DNA from 2 places in the Methylobacterium sp. C1 genome. Region 1 is predicted to be linked to the other one. Evidence: riboswitches for the same ligand, from Rfam matches in the RefSeq annotation. Region 1 holds a riboswitch; the other holds the start of a gene.
The links. A riboswitch is a leader RNA that binds a small molecule or an ion and turns the genes downstream of it on or off. The one in region 1 is predicted to bind thiamine pyrophosphate.
Positions count from the first base shown of each region.

Region 2: it holds a riboswitch for thiamine pyrophosphate, as region 1 does, so the genes downstream of both, thiC (phosphomethylpyrimidine synthase ThiC) here and thiO (glycine oxidase ThiO) in region 1, are expected to answer to the same signal.

Region 1 covers NZ_CP017640.1:825,572-833,521, forward strand. Annotated here, with positions in the region: gene BKE41_RS03790 (adenylate/guanylate cyclase domain-containing protein) at 1-190, shown strand, start outside; gene BKE41_RS03795 (glycosyltransferase) at 287-1,408, opposite strand; gene BKE41_RS03800 (TIGR02281 family clan AA aspartic protease) at 1,794-2,309, opposite strand; TPP riboswitch at 2,543-2,671, shown strand; gene thiO (glycine oxidase ThiO) at 2,736-3,959, shown strand; gene thiS (sulfur carrier protein ThiS) at 3,956-4,168, shown strand; gene BKE41_RS03815 (thiazole synthase) at 4,171-4,974, shown strand; gene BKE41_RS03820 (thiamine phosphate synthase) at 4,971-5,627, shown strand; gene BKE41_RS03825 (peptidase) at 5,764-6,516, opposite strand; gene BKE41_RS03830 (transglutaminase family protein) at 6,561-7,388, opposite strand; gene BKE41_RS03835 (alpha-E domain-containing protein) at 7,410-7,950, opposite strand, start outside.
Region 2 covers NZ_CP017640.1:3,620,333-3,628,282, reverse strand. Annotated here, with positions in the region: gene BKE41_RS16885 (N-acetylglutaminylglutamine amidotransferase) at 1-181, shown strand, start outside; gene BKE41_RS16880 (class II glutamine amidotransferase) at 300-1,124, shown strand; gene BKE41_RS16875 (flagellar protein FlaG) at 1,135-1,473, opposite strand; gene thiC (phosphomethylpyrimidine synthase ThiC) at 2,094-3,980, opposite strand; TPP riboswitch at 4,052-4,157, opposite strand; gene BKE41_RS16860 (alpha/beta hydrolase) at 4,260-5,090, shown strand; gene BKE41_RS16855 (restriction endonuclease) at 5,106-5,480, shown strand; gene BKE41_RS16850 (acyltransferase family protein) at 5,590-6,660, shown strand; gene BKE41_RS16845 (pilus assembly protein PilZ) at 6,668-6,913, opposite strand; gene BKE41_RS16840 (hypothetical protein) at 7,028-7,579, opposite strand; gene BKE41_RS16835 (hypothetical protein) at 7,764-7,950, shown strand, end outside.

The DNA.
Region 1 (7,950 bases):
CGACGTGAATCTCGCGAGCCGCATCGCGCAGCTGAACCGCGCCCTCGGCGAGCCGCTGCTGATGTCGAAGCCGTTCGTGGACTTCCTCTGGGGCGACCCGATCCCGCTGGGCGAGCACCGGCTCAACGGCTTCGACGAGCCGATGGCGGTGTTCCGGCCGAAGTTCCTGCGCCCGCGCAGATCCAGCTGACCAGGTCTCCGATCGCGGTCCGGCCCGGTCCCGACGTCGCGCGGCGGCCGCCAACATCCGCTCGCGAGCCCGCAGCGTGCCTGTGCGCCGGCCGCCTCACCACGTCGGCACGAACGGCATCGCGTAGGGGGTGTGCCGGCATCCCCAGACCGGGTCGATCATCTTCGCCATCACGTCCCGTGCCAGGGCGCCGGCGCGTATGGCGACCTCCCTCGGGACGTGGGTCCGTTCGAGGATCTTCAGGCAGGCGTGTCCGCAGGCGCTGTACTGGCCGAGATGGTACGCGTTGAGGGCGAATTCATCGAGCAAGCCGTACTCGTAGACCCACGGATTCAGGGAGATCCCCTCGCTCGGAAGCGCGAGCGCAAGGCCCGCCTCCGCGTATCGATACCCGTCCGCGAACCGCTTCCTGAGCCTGCAGAACCGACTAGCCCCGTGGCGCGCTTCCGCCCGCGCCGGACGGACGGAGGTCGCGCGCTCGTAGAGCTGCAGCACCCTGTCCTCCGGCTCATCGAGGCGCTCCGCGTTCACCGCGGCCATCAGCAGGTTGAAATAGATCTCCTCGTCCCATCCGCCGAGATCGGCGCGCTTCAGGAAGCATGCGAGGGCCTTCCGGTACTCGCCGGCGGCATCGTAGGTGGTCCCGAGGTACATCGTGTAGCGGGCGATCATGAAGGGGTCTGTCTCGACCGCCAGCGCCTTCTCGAGGACGGCGATATCCCGCGCGTCCGCAGTCGTGTCGCGGTGCCGGGCGCCGTCGTCGCCCCGGCGCATCGCGAGGGGGAGGATCGGAGTCTCCGACACGCCGGGGCAGCTGAGGAATTCGTGCAGGACGCCCCGGTAGCGCCAGTTCTCCCGGTTGCTGACGAGCTGGTTGCGCCAGTATCGCGTGTGCTCGTCGATGATCTCGAACCGATAGCCGGGCGCGCGCAGCTTCGGCATCGTGAAGTCCGCGGGGATGATCAGCTCATCGTCAGCGTCGATGATCAGGGTGTACTGCGCATGACGCCGCGCGAGTTTCAGGGCCTCGTTTCGATTGTAGGCGAAATCGACCCACGGTCGCTCGACCAGCGCCCCCGGAATGTCCGCGAGCGCCGCGCGGACGATATCCTGGGTTCCGTCCGTCGACCCGGTATCGACGATGACCCAGTGATCGATGAGCGGTCGAACAGAATCGAGGCACCGACGGATAACGTGGGCCTCGTCCTTCACGATCATGGACAAACAGATCGTCGATCCGCGATTTTTCATCCTGAATCTGCCCCACCGCGCGCTCAGAACTCGCATCCGCGGCCGTCGATGCATCTAGCACCGCCGACATGCATTGACAAATCGATCGAGATTGTAGGTAAAGCTTCGATTAAACGGGTCAATCTTCGAAATAAGTGCGTGCCGGATACGGAATTATAGCGAACTACGGCTCATATATACATGATTCGAGATGACTCGATTTGGTGGAAGCGTGAGACCGGTGCCGGAAACTCCAACGGCTCAGGACGGAGTGCGCGGTCGACCGGCTCCCCTGATCGATCTCGGAAGGCAAGCCGGGCGGCCTTCCAGCCGTCCTGCCGCGGCCCGGAGATCTGCACGCATCGCGCGCGTTTCAGCCCCTGAGCGTCATCGTGCTGCCGGAGACGCCGAAATCGCGCAGGCGCCTCAGGAACGACATGCCCAACAGGCTGGTCGACAGGAGCCCGCGCGGGATCACGACCGCGTCGACGTCCCGCACCGTTATCGATCCGATCTGCACGATCGCGATCCGGATCGGCGCGACGCGGACCGTCCCGTTGGCGGTATTCCAGACGCGCGTGAAATCGGACGGTCCGACCTGGATCCCGATCCGCGCGGCGTCCTCCTCCGAGAACGCGCAGGCGCTCGCCCCCGTATCCACCATCATCGGTAGCGAACGGCCGTCCACGAGGGCGTTGACGAAGAAGTGGCCGTTGCGGCCGGCCTGGAGGGCTACGCCGGCGACGGCAGCGCCCGCGAGATCCGGTTCCGGCGCCGGCGCCGGCGCGATGGCGAGTGCTACCGGCACCGACCGCGCGCCGTCACGCAGCTTCAGAAGTGCCGTGACACCGAGGAAGCCGAGCATGCAGATCAAGAGGATTGTACGCACGCGAATTCGCCCGTGACGTGGAGTGGCGGCGATCCGCGGAGTTCCCGGATCCCGGCGATGAGATGCCAGACCCGTGAAGGGATGGTGCGCGATCGCGAGCGCGGCCGCGACCGGCGGACGGATTCCGCTCCGCTTGGTGTCCAGTCCGTCACCGCGATCGGCCGATTGTCGCGGGAGAGCCGTCCTGGACGCGGCGCGGGGTTGACCGGCACCGGCCGGGAGGCCACATCTGCATCTGTTCCAGGGAGATCCCCGGCAAGGGGCTGAGAAACCGCTGGCACGTCCGTCAGGACCTGCGGCGCGGAAATCCTTCGAACCTGATCCGGCTCATACCGGCGTAGGGATTGGACCGCGGCCGCCCGAAAGGCAGGCCACAGCTTCTCACAGAAGCAGACGGCCCGGTCCCCGCGACGGCAATTCGCGGAGATGCCCGTGCCCCTCGACCGCCCCGCCTCACCGATCGGCCGCCGCCGCAGCCCCGACGGCTGTGTCGCGCCCGAAACCCTTCCGGCGCGGACCGACGTCGCCGTGGTCGGCGCCGGGCTGATCGGGCTGTCGATCGCGTGGCGCCTCGCCCAGGCCGGCAGCGCCGTGACAGTGCTGGAGCGGGACACGATCGGGGCGGGCGCGAGCCTCGCGGCCACCGGCATGCTGGCCCCGGCGGCCGAGCACGAGCCGGGCTCCGACCCGCTGCTCCCGCTCGCCCTGGACTCGCTCCGGCTCTGGCCCGAGTTCCGCGACGCCCTGGAGGCGGAGTCCGGCCGCGCGATCGACTACCGGGCCGACGGCACCCTGGTGCTGGCGGTCGGCCGCGACGAGGTCGAACGGCTGCGCTTCCGCTACGACCTGCAGCGCCGCTCGGGGCTCGAGGCGACCTGGATGCCGGGCAGCGAGGTGCGGCGCCTCGAGCCGGGCCTGCGCCCCTCCGTCACTGCCGGCATCCACTGCCCGCTCGACCATCAGGTCGACCCCCGTCTGGTGATGGACGCCCTCACCGAAGCCTGCCGCCGGGCCGGCGTGATCCTGGTGGAGCGGACCCCCGTCACCGCCCTGGACTGGTCGGGCGGCCGCGTGACCGGGATCCGCGCCGGCGACCGCGTCGTCGCGGCGGAGACCGTCATCCTCGCCTCCGGCGCCTGGAGCGGGGAGGGCGGCCTGCTGCCCGACGCGCTCGCCCTGCCGGTCCGCCCGCTGAAGGGCCAGTCCCTGGCCCTGCGCACGACCGCCCGCACCGGTACCCTGGCGCGGATGGTCTGGACCGAGCAGGTCCACATGGCGCCGAAGAGCGACGGCCAACTCATCGTGGGCGCGACGGTCGAGGATTGCGGCTTCCGGCCCGGCGTCACCGCGGGCGGCCTCTACGCCCTGCTCGAGGGTGCCCGCCGGGTGCTGCCCGGCATCGAGGAGATGGAGGTGGAGGCGGTGTGGAGCGGCTACCGTCCGACCTCCGACGACGACGCGCCGATCCTGGACGCGATCGCCCCGGGCCTCGTCGCCGCCACCGGGCATCACCGCAACGGCTACCTGCTCGCCCCGGTCACCGCCGACGCGGTCGCCGCGCTGGTGCTGCGCGGCGCGCTGCCGGCGGTGGCGCGTCCCTTCACCCGCGCGCGCTTCGGCCAGCCGGAAGCGCTGAGGGCCTCGGCATGAAACTCCTCGTCAACGGCGAGCCGCGCGAGTGCGCGGTCGAGACGGTGGACGCCCTGTTCCGCCTCGAGGCGGAGGAGAGCGGCATCGAGAGCCCGCAGGGCGTCGCCATCGCGCTGAACGGCCGGGTTCTGCGCCGCCGGGACTGGGTCGAGACCCCGGTCTCGGAGGGTGACCGCGTCGAGATCGTCCGCGCCATGCAGGGAGGTTGAGCATGGACCAGAGTCACACGCCACCGCGCCCCGAGGGCGGGGACGACAGCCTGACCATCGCCGGGGTGACGCTGTCGTCCCGGCTGTTCATCGGCACCGCCGGCTACCCGACGCAGGCGATCATGCGCGACGCCGTCGCGGCGAGCGGCGCCGACGTGGTCACGGCCTCGATCCGACGGGTCTCGCTCCAGGGCCACGGCTCGGACACGGTCAAGATCCTGAAGGGCAAGCGCTTCCTGCCGAACACGGCCGGCTGCGAGACCGCCCGGGACGCGATCATGACCGCCGAACTCGCCCGCGAGGCGCTCGACACCAACTGGATCAAGGTCGAGGTGATCGGCGACCGCGAGACGCTCTACCCGGACGTGATGGAGCTGATCGAGGCCTGCCGCCATCTCGTGGACGACGGCTTCGTGGTGCTGCCCTACTGCAACGACGACCCGATCGTGTGCCAGCGCCTGGAGGATCTCGGCTGCGCCGCCGTGATGCCCATGGGCTCGCTGATCGGCTCCGGGATGGGTGTCGCCAACCCGGCCAACCTCGAGCTGATCTGCCGCCGGGCGACGGTGCCGGTGGTGGTCGATGCCGGCATCGGCACCGCCTCGGACGCGGTGATCGCCATGGAGCTCGGCGCCTCCGCCTGCCTGATCAACACCGCCGTCGCCAAAGCCGACGATCCGGTGCGGATGGCCCGCGCCATGGGCCGGGCCGTGGAGGCCGGGCGCGACGCGCACCGCGCCGGGCGGATCCCCCGCCGCGGCCGGGCGGAGCCGTCGAGCCCGCAGCTCGGCCTCGTCGGCTCGTGAGGGGGCTGCCGTCGCCGCTGCTCACGGTGACGGATCGGCACGGGCATCCGCGGCCCCTCGCCGAGACCGTGCAGGCGGTCCTCGACGGCGGCGGGCGCTGGATCTGGTTCCGCGACAAGGACATGGAGCCGGAGGCGCGTCGGCGCCTCGGCGCGGGCGTCGCCGCGCGCGTGCGGGCCCTGGGGGGCTTCCTGACGGTCGGCGGCGACGTCGCGCTGGCGCGGGCGCTGAGGGCCGACGGCGCGCATCTCGGCGGCGGCGCGGGGCCGGAGGCGATCGCCGCGGCGCGGTCGGCGCTCGGTCCGAGCGCGCTGATCGGCGTCTCGGTCCACGCGCCGCGCGAGGCCGCGGCCGCCGCGCAGGCCGGCGCCGATTACGTCACCCTCAGCCCGATCTACGCGACCGCGAGCAAACCCGGCTACGGGCCGGCGCTGGGTCTCGAGGGACTCACGGATAGCGTCGGCGCCGGCCTGCCCGTGGTGGCGCTCGGCGGTCTCGGTCCCGGGGCGGTCGGGCCCTGTCGCGCGGCAGGGGCGGCGGGTTTCGCTATCATGGGCGGCCTGATGCGAGCCGCGGATCCCATCGAAGCGACACGGGCGCTCCTGAAGGTCTGGGGCGCCGCGGAGACGTCGGCGGCTCGGACCGCCACGTAGATCTCCGCCACACCGTGAAAGTCAGCCGCCGGCTCTGCGAGCACAGCGAAGCCATCCGGGGACGCGCGACGTCCGGCGATGCCGCGCGGCCCTCGATCGCCCGCGCCGCGCTAGAACGGCCGATGCTGGGGCAGCACTAGGAGCTGGTAGGCCCGTAGGGCGGCCGCGGGATCGCCCGGTGCGCTGCGCGGAGCGCCGCCGACCAGCGCTCGCGCAGATCGTGGAAATAGCCCTCGCCGGCCTCGATCCGGTGATTCACCTCGAGCGTCAGCGCGTTCCGGCGGGCGACCGCGATGTCGATCGGCAGGCCAACACCGAGGTTCGACCGCATGGTCGAGTCCATCGAGACGAGGCTCACCTTGAGGGCGTCGTAGAGGTCGGTCGTGTACTTCACCGCCCGGTCGAGGATCGGCTTGCCGTACTTGTGCTCACCGATCTGGAGGAACGGCGCGTCAGTGCTGCACTCGATGAAGTTGCCCGCCGAGTAGATCAGGTACAGCCGCATCTCGCCGTCCCCGATCTGGCCGCCGAACAGCAGCGAGATCGAGAAGCGGATGTTGGCCGCCTCGAACCCGTCCTTCTCGATGGCGCGCACCCGCCGGATGGCGCGGCCGATCAGCTGTGCCGCCTGGAACATGGTCGGCGCCTCGACGAGTTTCTGCAGCGGCTCGCCCTCCTCCTCGCCGGGGACACCCTCCTGGAGCAAGCTGAGGACCGACTGGGTGATCGAGAGGTTGCCCGCGGAGGCGAGCATCATCACCCGCTCGCCGGGAACGTTGAAATGGTGGAGCTTGCGGTAGGTCGAGATATCGTCGAGCCCCGCATTGGTGCGGGTATCGGCGACCATGACCAACCCTTCCTCCACCAGGACACCGACGCAGTAGGTCATCGTCTTCGGGCTCTCGTGCGGTCGGCGGACCGGTGTCGGAACGATCAGGATTGAGCGGCGGCCCTGCCTTGCTCGACCCGCAGCTTCACGTCCAGTGTCTCGGTGCCACCGCCGGTGCGGCTGCCGCGAATCGGCGCGGCCCCGAGGTAGTCCAGGCCGGTGGCGACGCGGATGTAATTGTCCGCCGGGCTCACGTCGTAGCACGGGTCGAACGCCACCCAACCGAGATCCGGCACCAGGGCCTCGACCCACCCGTGGGGCGCCTCGACATCCGCCTGCCCGTCGTCCCGGGCCCGGTAGCCGGCGACGTAGCGGGCCGGGACGCCGATGTGACGCGCGGCGGCGATGAAGACGTGCGCGAGGTCCTGACAGACGCCGCTTCCGGCCGCGAACGCCTTGGCGGCCGGCACCGCGTTGCTCGCAGGTCCGGCCTCGTAGGCCACCGCGCCGTGGACTGCCCCCATCAGCCGGTGGAGCAAGCCGAGGACGGCGCCGTCGCCCTCGGCGGCAACGCGCTCCGCGAAGGCGTGCAGCTCCGGGCTGGCGGCACACAGGTCCGTGTCGCGGAGGTAGAACTCGTCCGGCAGGCGCTCCACCGTTCCGCGGACGACGCCGTGCGTGTCGTCGGTATCGACCTCGCCGGTGACCCGGATGGTCAGGGCGTCGGCCGGCTCGTCCGGGGTGAACCAGTGGACGACGTTGCCGAACCCGTCCTCGCGGGCAGTCAGCCGCCCGTCGACAGTGGTATCGATTCGCCACCCGCGGACGTACTGCCCGTCATGATCCCGCGGCGTCAGCCGTAGGACCTGCACGAGCCCGCGGGCCGGCTGCTCGTAGGTGTAGATGGTCTCGTGAACCACGCGGATGCGCATGCGCCGTCCCGTCCGTCTCGTTCAGCCGACCAGATACTGCTTGGCGATCGCCTCGCCCACCCTGTTGTTCTCGGCGATGAACGCCTCGACGAACTCGTGCAGCCCCGTGGCGAAGACCCGGTCGATGTCCTCGCCCTCCAGCTTCGCCAGCATGTTGCCCGCGAGGCGCTGGCTCGGTCCCCGGCGGCCGTAGGCGTCGGCGATCAGGTCGAGATACTCGACGATCACGCCGTAGCAGTTCGCGAAGGAGCGCGGCATCTGCTTGTTGAGCATCAGGAGGTCGGCCACCAGCAGCGGCTTGATGCTCTCCCGGTAGACCCAGTGGTAGGCGTTGAAGGCCGACACTTCGCGCAGGATCGTGGTCCACTGGAAGTAGTCGAGGCTGCCGCCCACCGTCTCGTCGTGCGGCAGCAGGATCTGGTACTTGACGTCGAGGATCCGGGCGGTGTTGTCGGCCCGCTCGATCGCCGTGCCGAGCCGCGTGAACCAAAAGGCGTCGTTGCGCAGCATCGTCCGGAAGGCCGAGCCGTCGAAGGTGAGCGAGACCGTCTTCACCCAGTCG
Region 2 (7,950 bases), 2.8 Mb from region 1:
GTTCCTCGACTACGTCCGCGAGATCCTCGACCGGCCCGAGGCGCGCGCGCGCGGCATCTTCAACCGCGCCTACGTCGATCACCTGCTCGCCGATCCCGACGGCACGCTGACGCCCAAGGGCAACTCGAAGCTCTGGCAGGTGGCCCTTCTGGAGAGCTGGCTCCAGACCCACGGCGTCTGAGACGGGCCGCGGCACGGCTTTCGCGACAGATCGTGATCGACCGCGCGCTCAAGGTGCCGCGCTTTGTCCACGATCGTCCCGGATCAGCCGGCCGACAGACACCCGGAGAAGCCCGTCGATGTGCCGCTGGATCGCCTATGCGGGACGCACCATCCCGCTGGAGCACTACGTCACCGAGCCGTCCCACAGCCTCGTCTCGCAGAGCATCGCGGCGCTCGAATCGACCGCGGCGACCAACGGCGACGGGTTCGGCCTCGGCTGGTACGGCGATCACCCGGAGCCGGGCCGGTACCGCGAGGTCCAGCCCGCCTGGTCGGACGACAACCTCCGCTACCTGTGCCGGCACCTGCGTTCGCACCTGTTCTTCGCGCACGTGCGCGCCGCGACCGGGACGCCGATCACCCGGCCGAACTGTCATCCCTTCGCTTGCGGCCCGTGGCTGTTCATGCACAACGGCTATATCGGCGACTGGAGCCGCCTGCGGCGGCCGGTCGAGGCGCTGATCCCCGACGAGCTCTACCCGTCGCGCGCCGGCACCACCGATTCCGAGGCGATCTTCCTGGGATTGCTGGGCTGCGGCCTGATGGGCCCGGGGTCGCGCCGCGATCCGGTCGACGCGACGGCGCGCGCGCTCGCGCGGCTCACGGACCTCGCCGGAGCGCATCCGTTCCGGTTCACGGCGGCGCTGGCGGACGGCCGCGATCTCTACGCGTTCCGGTTCGCCGCGAACGACAAGGCGAACTCGCTCTATTACCGCGCCTCGGAGGACGGCGTGGTGGTCGCCTCGGAGCCGCTCGACCGGGACCACGGCGCCTGGACGACGGTCGCCGAGAACAGCGTCCTCGTCGCGCGGCGGGACGCGCCGGTGGAGATCCTGTCGCTGGCGCAGTTCGGCCTGGCCGCGCCGCCGGTCGAAGACTCGGTCCGCCGGCTGCGCGCCTGAGCGACGGCCCTCAGGCGACGCGGGAGAGGCTGCTGCTCTGCGAACCCTCCGCGCTGCGGGCGGAATCGTAGGCACGATTGCGCAGGGCGGTCTCGCTCGGGAGCTGGTCGATCACGTTGCCGGACGACGGATCGACCACCTGGAACACGATCGAGCTCGTGTCCGGGTCCTGGATGTAGCGCGCCTTGCCGCCGTTCGTGCCGATGTCGAGCTTCACCGCGGGCTCGAGCGGCTTGGCGGGGGTCTTGGGCTCGGGCGCCTGCTGGGTCACGGCGGCGGCGGCCGTCGCTCCGAGCGCGTCGAGGCCCTGCGGCCCCGGCGTCGTGGATGTCAGCGTTCGGATCTCCATCGCCGGTCTCCTGCGATCCTGTGATCGAAGGATTGAGGCGCGGTCCTGCCTAATCGTTCCTTAATGGCGCCTGCCGGTCCACCGGATGCTGGCGCGCGATCGGAGACGCGATGAACATCGCGTTACCGCCGCGACACAAATCCGTGCTGCTTTTTCACTGACGCCGACTCGGCCGCTGTCCCGCTCGTCTTCCGGGGACGGGGCCGCGATCCGAACAGCGCTACGTGGAGCACGCCCTGTCCAGGATGCCGGCGATGCTCGTCCTGGCGGGGACGGCGGCGCTCGGCGCGCCGGGCGATCCGGGAACGCCCGCGCAGTTCATCCGCGCGCACCGCTGCGCGATCGCGGCGCGGCTCGTCGCGATCCACGGACGCGGGCCGATCAAGGTCTCCCGCGACCGCTTCATCGTCGTCGCGCTGCGCGGGCAGTCGCAGCGCCCGGTCCAGTGCATCGTCCAGGATCGGGATACGCGGATGCTGTGCGAGGCCGCGTCGACCGCCTACTGGCCGCCCGAGGGGAGCCACTTGAGGCTGGATGCGCCCGCCCGGGCGACATGCTCGGTATCGAGGTCCCGTACGGCGGCACGCCCGGGTCCTGAGTGGACCGGGCGTGCCGTCACCTCACTCGGCGGCGTCGACGTAGAGCTTGCCGCCCTCGGCCAGGAACTCCTGCGACTTCGCCCGCATGCCGGCTTCGGCCTCGGCCTTCGACATCGCGGGCGCCGCGCCCACGACCTCGCCGGCCTCCTCCATCGCCAGCACCTCGGCGCGCAGGTCCTGCGTGATCTTCATCGAGCAGAATTTCGGCCCGCACATCGAGCAGAAATGCGCGACCTTGTGGGCATCCTTCGGCAGGGTCTCGTCGTGGAAGCGCCGCGCCGTATCCGGGTCGAGGCCCAGGTTGAACTGGTCCTCCCAGCGGAAGTCGAACCGGGCGCGGCTGAGCGCGTCGTCCCGGAGCTGCGCGGCGGGATGCCCCTTGGCGAGGTCGGCGGCGTGGGCGGCGATCTTGTAGGTGATGACGCCGGTCTTCACGTCGTCCCGGTCGGGCAGGCCGAGATGCTCCTTCGGCGTGACGTAGCAGAGCATCGCGGTGCCGAACCAGCCGATCATCGCGGCGCCGATGCCCGAGGTGATGTGGTCGTAGCCGGGCGCGATGTCGGTGGTCAGCGGGCCGAGGGTGTAGAACGGCGCCTCGCCGCACTCCTTCAGCTGCTTCTCCATGTTGACCTTGATCTTGTGCATCGGCACGTGGCCGGGGCCCTCGATCATCACCTGGCAGCCCTTGTCCCAGGCGACTTTGGTCAGCTCGCCCAGCGTCTCCAGCTCGCCGAACTGGGCGGCGTCGTTGGCGTCGGCGATCGAGCCCGGGCGCAGGCCGTCGCCCAGCGAGAACGAGACGTCGTAGGCCCGCATGATGTCGCAGATCTCGTCGAACCGCTCGTAGAGGAACGATTCCCGGTGCCCGGCGAGGCACCAGCGGGCCATGATCGAGCCGCCGCGCGAGACGATGCCGGTGACGCGCCGGGCGGTCAGCGGCACGTGGGCGAGCCGCACGCCGGCATGGATGGTGAAGTAGTCGATGCCCTGCTCGGCCTGCTCGATCAGCGTGTCCTTGAAGACCTCCCAGTCGAGCTTCAGCGGGTCGCCGCCGACCTTCTCCAGCGCCTGGTAGATCGGCACCGTGCCGATCGGAACCGGGCTGTTGCGGATGATCCACGAGCGGATATTGTGGATGTTGCGGCCGGTGGACAGGTCCATGACCGTGTCGGCGCCCCAGCGGATCGACCAGACGAGCTTCTCGACCTCGTCGGCCGCCGAGGAGGTCACGGCCGAGTTGCCGATATTGGCGTTGATCTTGACCAGGAAGTTCCGGCCGATCGCCATCGGCTCCAGCTCGGTGTGGTTGATGTTGGCCGGGATGATCGCCCGGCCGCGGGCGATCTCGTCGCGCACGAATTCCGGGGTGATGAAGGGCGGGACCGAGGCCCCGAAGCTCTGGCCGTCGGCGAGCGCGGCCTCGGCGCCCGCGAGCATCGCCTCGCGGCAGACGTTCTCGCGATGGGCGACGTAGATCATCTCCTCGGTGATGATCCCCGCGCGGGCGAACTCGTACTGGGTCACCATCTGGCCCGGGGCCGCCTTGCGGACGGTCCGCTCGGCCGGGCAGGGGGCCACGAGCTTGTCGCCCGCGAAACCGTTATCCTCGGGCTTCACCGCGCGCGGGGCGACGGACGCGTAGCCGCGCGCCGCGATCCAGGGCTCGCGCACGCCGGGGAGGCCGGCATTGAGGTCGATGCGGGCATCGGTCTCCGTGTAGGGGCCCGACGGGTCGTAGACCCGCACCGGTTCCTCCTTCGGATCGGAGAGGACGATCTCGCGGTAGGGTACGCGGATGTCCGGCCGCCCGGCCGGGCTCGCGTAGGCCTTGCGCGATCCGGTCACCGGACCCGTGGTCACGGTCTCGGGGCTGCCTTTCACGTCCTTCGGGAGAACGGGTGCGTTCATCGTGGGCCTCTCCTCGTGCTGGAGCGGTCCGGTCCACGCGATGGCCGAGATGAGATGAGGTCGCGCGAGAGGCGACCGCAGGTTCCCGTCCCTCCGCCGGTATGAGCCGGATCAGGTTCAAGGGTCAGGGCAGCGTGCCCAATCTCAGCCCTCTGCAGGGCCCCCCTCGGAACGGTTCCAGACTCGGGCTCGCGGACGGCTTTGTCAATGCTGACCCGTCGCCCTAGAAAACACATCCCGGAAACCGTTCGTCCGAACGCCCTCGCTCTCCCAGACCGCATGCGCCTCCTCGCCGGCCTCCTGCTCGCCGCGCTCCTGCTCTGCGGCCTGGCCTGCGCCGCGCTCGCGCTCGGGCAGCGGCGGTTCCTCTACCCGGGCGCCTTCGGTCCGCAGAACCCGTGGACGATCCCGCCCGGCCTCGCGACGATCACGGTCGCGACCCCCGACGGCGAGAGCCTGCACGGTCTGTGGCGGCCGCCGCGGCCGGGCTGCGGCGTCGTCGTCAGCTTCCACGGCAACGGGTCGCGCCCCGAGCCGCACGCGGCGCGATTCGCCGCGGGGCCCTGGCGGGCGGGCGGCTGGGGTGTGCTCTCCGTGGCCTATCGCGGCTATCCCGGCTCGACCGGGAGTCCGAGCGAGGACGGGCTGATCCGCGACGGGCTGGCGGCCGTCGAGGCCGCGCGGGCGCGGGCGCCCGGCGCGCCGATCCTGCTCCACGGCCATTCCCTCGGGGCCGCCGTGGCCGTGGCCGTCGCCGAGCGGGTGCCGGCGATCGGGCTGTACCTGGAGGCGCCCTTCGACTCGATGACCCACACCGTGCGGCTGCATGTCCCGCTAGCCCCGATCTGGCTCCTGCGCGACACGTACCGCTCGGACCTGCGCATCCGCGGTGGGACGGCGCCCGTGTTGATCGTGCAGGGCCGCGACGACACGGTCGTGCCGGCCAAGCTGGCGCGGAACCTCGCCGAGGCGGCCGGCCCCCGGGCCCAAATCGACGTGGTCCCGGGGGACCACGTCTCCATCCTCGGGATCCGGGATCGCGAGGCCGAGGCGCTGTTCGGGTCGCGCGTCGGTCCGGCCTGCCCGCAGCCGGCGGACCAGCAGGGGTAGGAGAGGGAGGCTCGCGTGGTCGGACGGCGCTCGCAGCGCTGGAGCGCCGAGGATCCGGACGCGCCGGGCGTTCCGGGCCCGCCGGACCCGGTCTGTCCCCTCTGCGAGCGCCCGATCCCGCGCCGCGCCCGCTCCAGCCTCCATCACCTCACGCCGAAGCTCAAGGGCGGGACCCATCGCGGAACGGTCCGGCTGCACCAGATCTGCCACTCGGCGATCCACGCCCGCTACAGCGAGGCGGAGATCGCCAAGCGCCTCGCGGACGTCGAGGCGCTGCGCGCCGATCCGGAGATCGCGCGCTTCCTCGTCTGGGTCCGCGGCAAGCCCGACGATTTCCACGCGGCGACGCGCATGACCCGCGCGCGGCGGTCGGCGCGGCGCAGCAACTGACCGGCCGGCGTTTACCGCGCGTTCGTCCTATCCGCAGGTGGCCGCCGCCCCGTTCCTTGCCGTCAACCCGAACCGGTCCAGGATCACCCCGATCGCGAGGGGTGGGTCGATGGCCGGGGTCGGTGATACGGGAGATCGGCTCGCCTGGGTCGATATCGCCAAGGGGATCTGCATCCTCCTGGTCGTCATGATGCATTCGGTCGTCGGCACCGGCGAGGCCATGGGCGGCGAGGGCTTCCTCCACCCGGTCGTCGCCTTCGCGAAGCCGTTCCGGATCCCGGACTTCTTCCTGCTCTCCGGCCTGTTCGTCGGACGGGTGATCGACCGCGACTGGCGGCTGTTCTCCGACCGCCGGGTCGTCCACTTCGCCTATTTCTACCTGCTCTGGCTGGTGATCCAGTCGGTTGCCAGATGCGGCAAGATCGTCGGGGATGCCGGGCCCGCGGCCTTCGCGGCGCACCTCGCCCACGCGCTGATCGAGCCCTATTCCAGCCTCTGGTTCATCTACCTGCTGGCGGTGTTCTCGGTGGTCACCAAGGCCCTGCGTCGCGTGCCCGGCGGCGTGCTCCTCGCCGGCGCCGCCCTGCTGCAGATCGCCGACATCCGCAGCGAGTCGACCCTGATCGAGGAATTCTGCGCCCGTTACGTCTTCTTCGTCGCGGGTTACCTGTTCGCCGGCCGGATCTTCGCGCTCGCCGACGCGGCGCGCCGCCGCGTCCCGCTCGCCCTGTGCGGACTCGCCGCCTGGGCATTCCTCGAGGGCTGGCTCGCGCTGACCCCGTCGGGCCTGCCGGACCATCCGACCCTCGCCAGCCTGCCGCTGGTGAGCCTCGCCCTCGGCGCCGCCGGTGCCCTCGCGATCGTGGTGGCGGCCTCCCTGATCGGCCGCGCCGGCGGCCCGGTCGCGGAGGCTGTCCGGACCTGCGGCCAGCGCTCGATCGTGATCTACCTCGCCTTCTCGCTGCCCATGGCCGCGACCCGGGAGGTCCTCGTGCGCACCGGCGCGATCGGCGATATCGGCCTCGCGAGCCTCGCGGTCATGACGATGGCGGTCGTTCTGCCCTTGGCACTGGAGCGGCTGGTCCGCGGGACGGCGCTCGACCTGCTGTTCGTGCGGCCGCGCCGGTTCCGGCTGGTGGCGTCCGGACCCCGCCCGCGCCCGGCCCTGCAGGCGACCTGAGAGGGGCTCAGCCGTCGAAGGCGATGCCGATCCGCCGGCTGCGTCGCCACGCCACGGTGGCCGGGCGCGGTTCGGCGCCGGCGCTGACCCGCAGTGGGAAGCGGTCCGGCACGGCCTGATCGTCCTCGACCTCGATCTGCGCACCCACGTTCGTGGCGTCCCAGACCAGGCAGCTCACCTCGCCGCCGTCGAGCAGCACCGCGCCGAAGGTGAAAGCGTTCTTCCGGAAAGCGCCGCGGCGATTCTCCGTCATCAGCTCCTCCGTCCGGTCCCGCGGCTCCGCGGATAGGGCTCCGCGGAGTCGGACGATGCCGGATGGCGGTTAACAGGGCAAATACGTTCCCGCGTCTGCCCTGCTCGACCGAGATCAATACTCGTCCGGATCGCCGCGGTAGCGGCGCGGGCCCGGACCGTAATCGTCGTCGTAGGGGCGGCGCACCGGCGGGCGGTCGTAGTCGCGGCGGTCGCGGTAGGCGTCGCGTCGGTCATCGTACCCGTCGTTGCGGTAGCCGCCGCCGTAGCCCCCGCCGCCGTAGCCCCCGCCGCCGTAGCCCCCGCCGCCGTAGCCCCCGCCGCCGTAGCCCCCGCCGCCGTAGCCTCCGCCGCCGCCGTAGCCGCCACCGCCGCCCGCGTTGATGCGCGGGGCGTACCAGCAGCTCTTCGCCTGGCCCGGTGCCGGATCGCCGAAGGTCTGGGTGTTGCAAGGCACGACGCCGCCCTGCGGGAAGGGCCGGCCGTTCGTCCGGCCGGGCACGCCGTAATAGACATTGGTGGGGTAGGGCATCCGGCAGACGCCGCCCTCCTGCGCACAACCGACCAGGTTCACCGTGTCGAGCTGATAGGCCTGGGCCGGGGCGGGCGCGAGCGCGCCGCCTCCCAGGGTGATGGCCCCGAAGGCCAGAGCGATCCGAATCTGCACGTCCCCGATTCCCCCCGTGGTTCGCGGTCCGCGTGCCGAATAATCCGGTCGGCGGCTTCCGGCCAGCGGCCGCGCTCGCTATGGCGTCGCACGAGGACGCGCGCGGGCCGGTCCGCGGCCGGCGCGTCGGTGATCGGGCGGAACGCCCCGTCTCGGACGGGAGAGGGCGCCCCGGGAGGCCTTGATGAGGGATGCGTCCGCGCAGGAGCTTCTGCTGCTCAGCGCGTTGCAGGAATGCCGGATCCAGCTCGACGCGGCGCGCAGGGACGAGGCGGCCCGCGCCGCCGTCCGGGACGAGCTCCAGGCCGCGCTCAGCCGCGAGGCCGCTCTCGCGGCGGCGATCGTGGAGGAGCGCGAGCGGACGGAGGCCG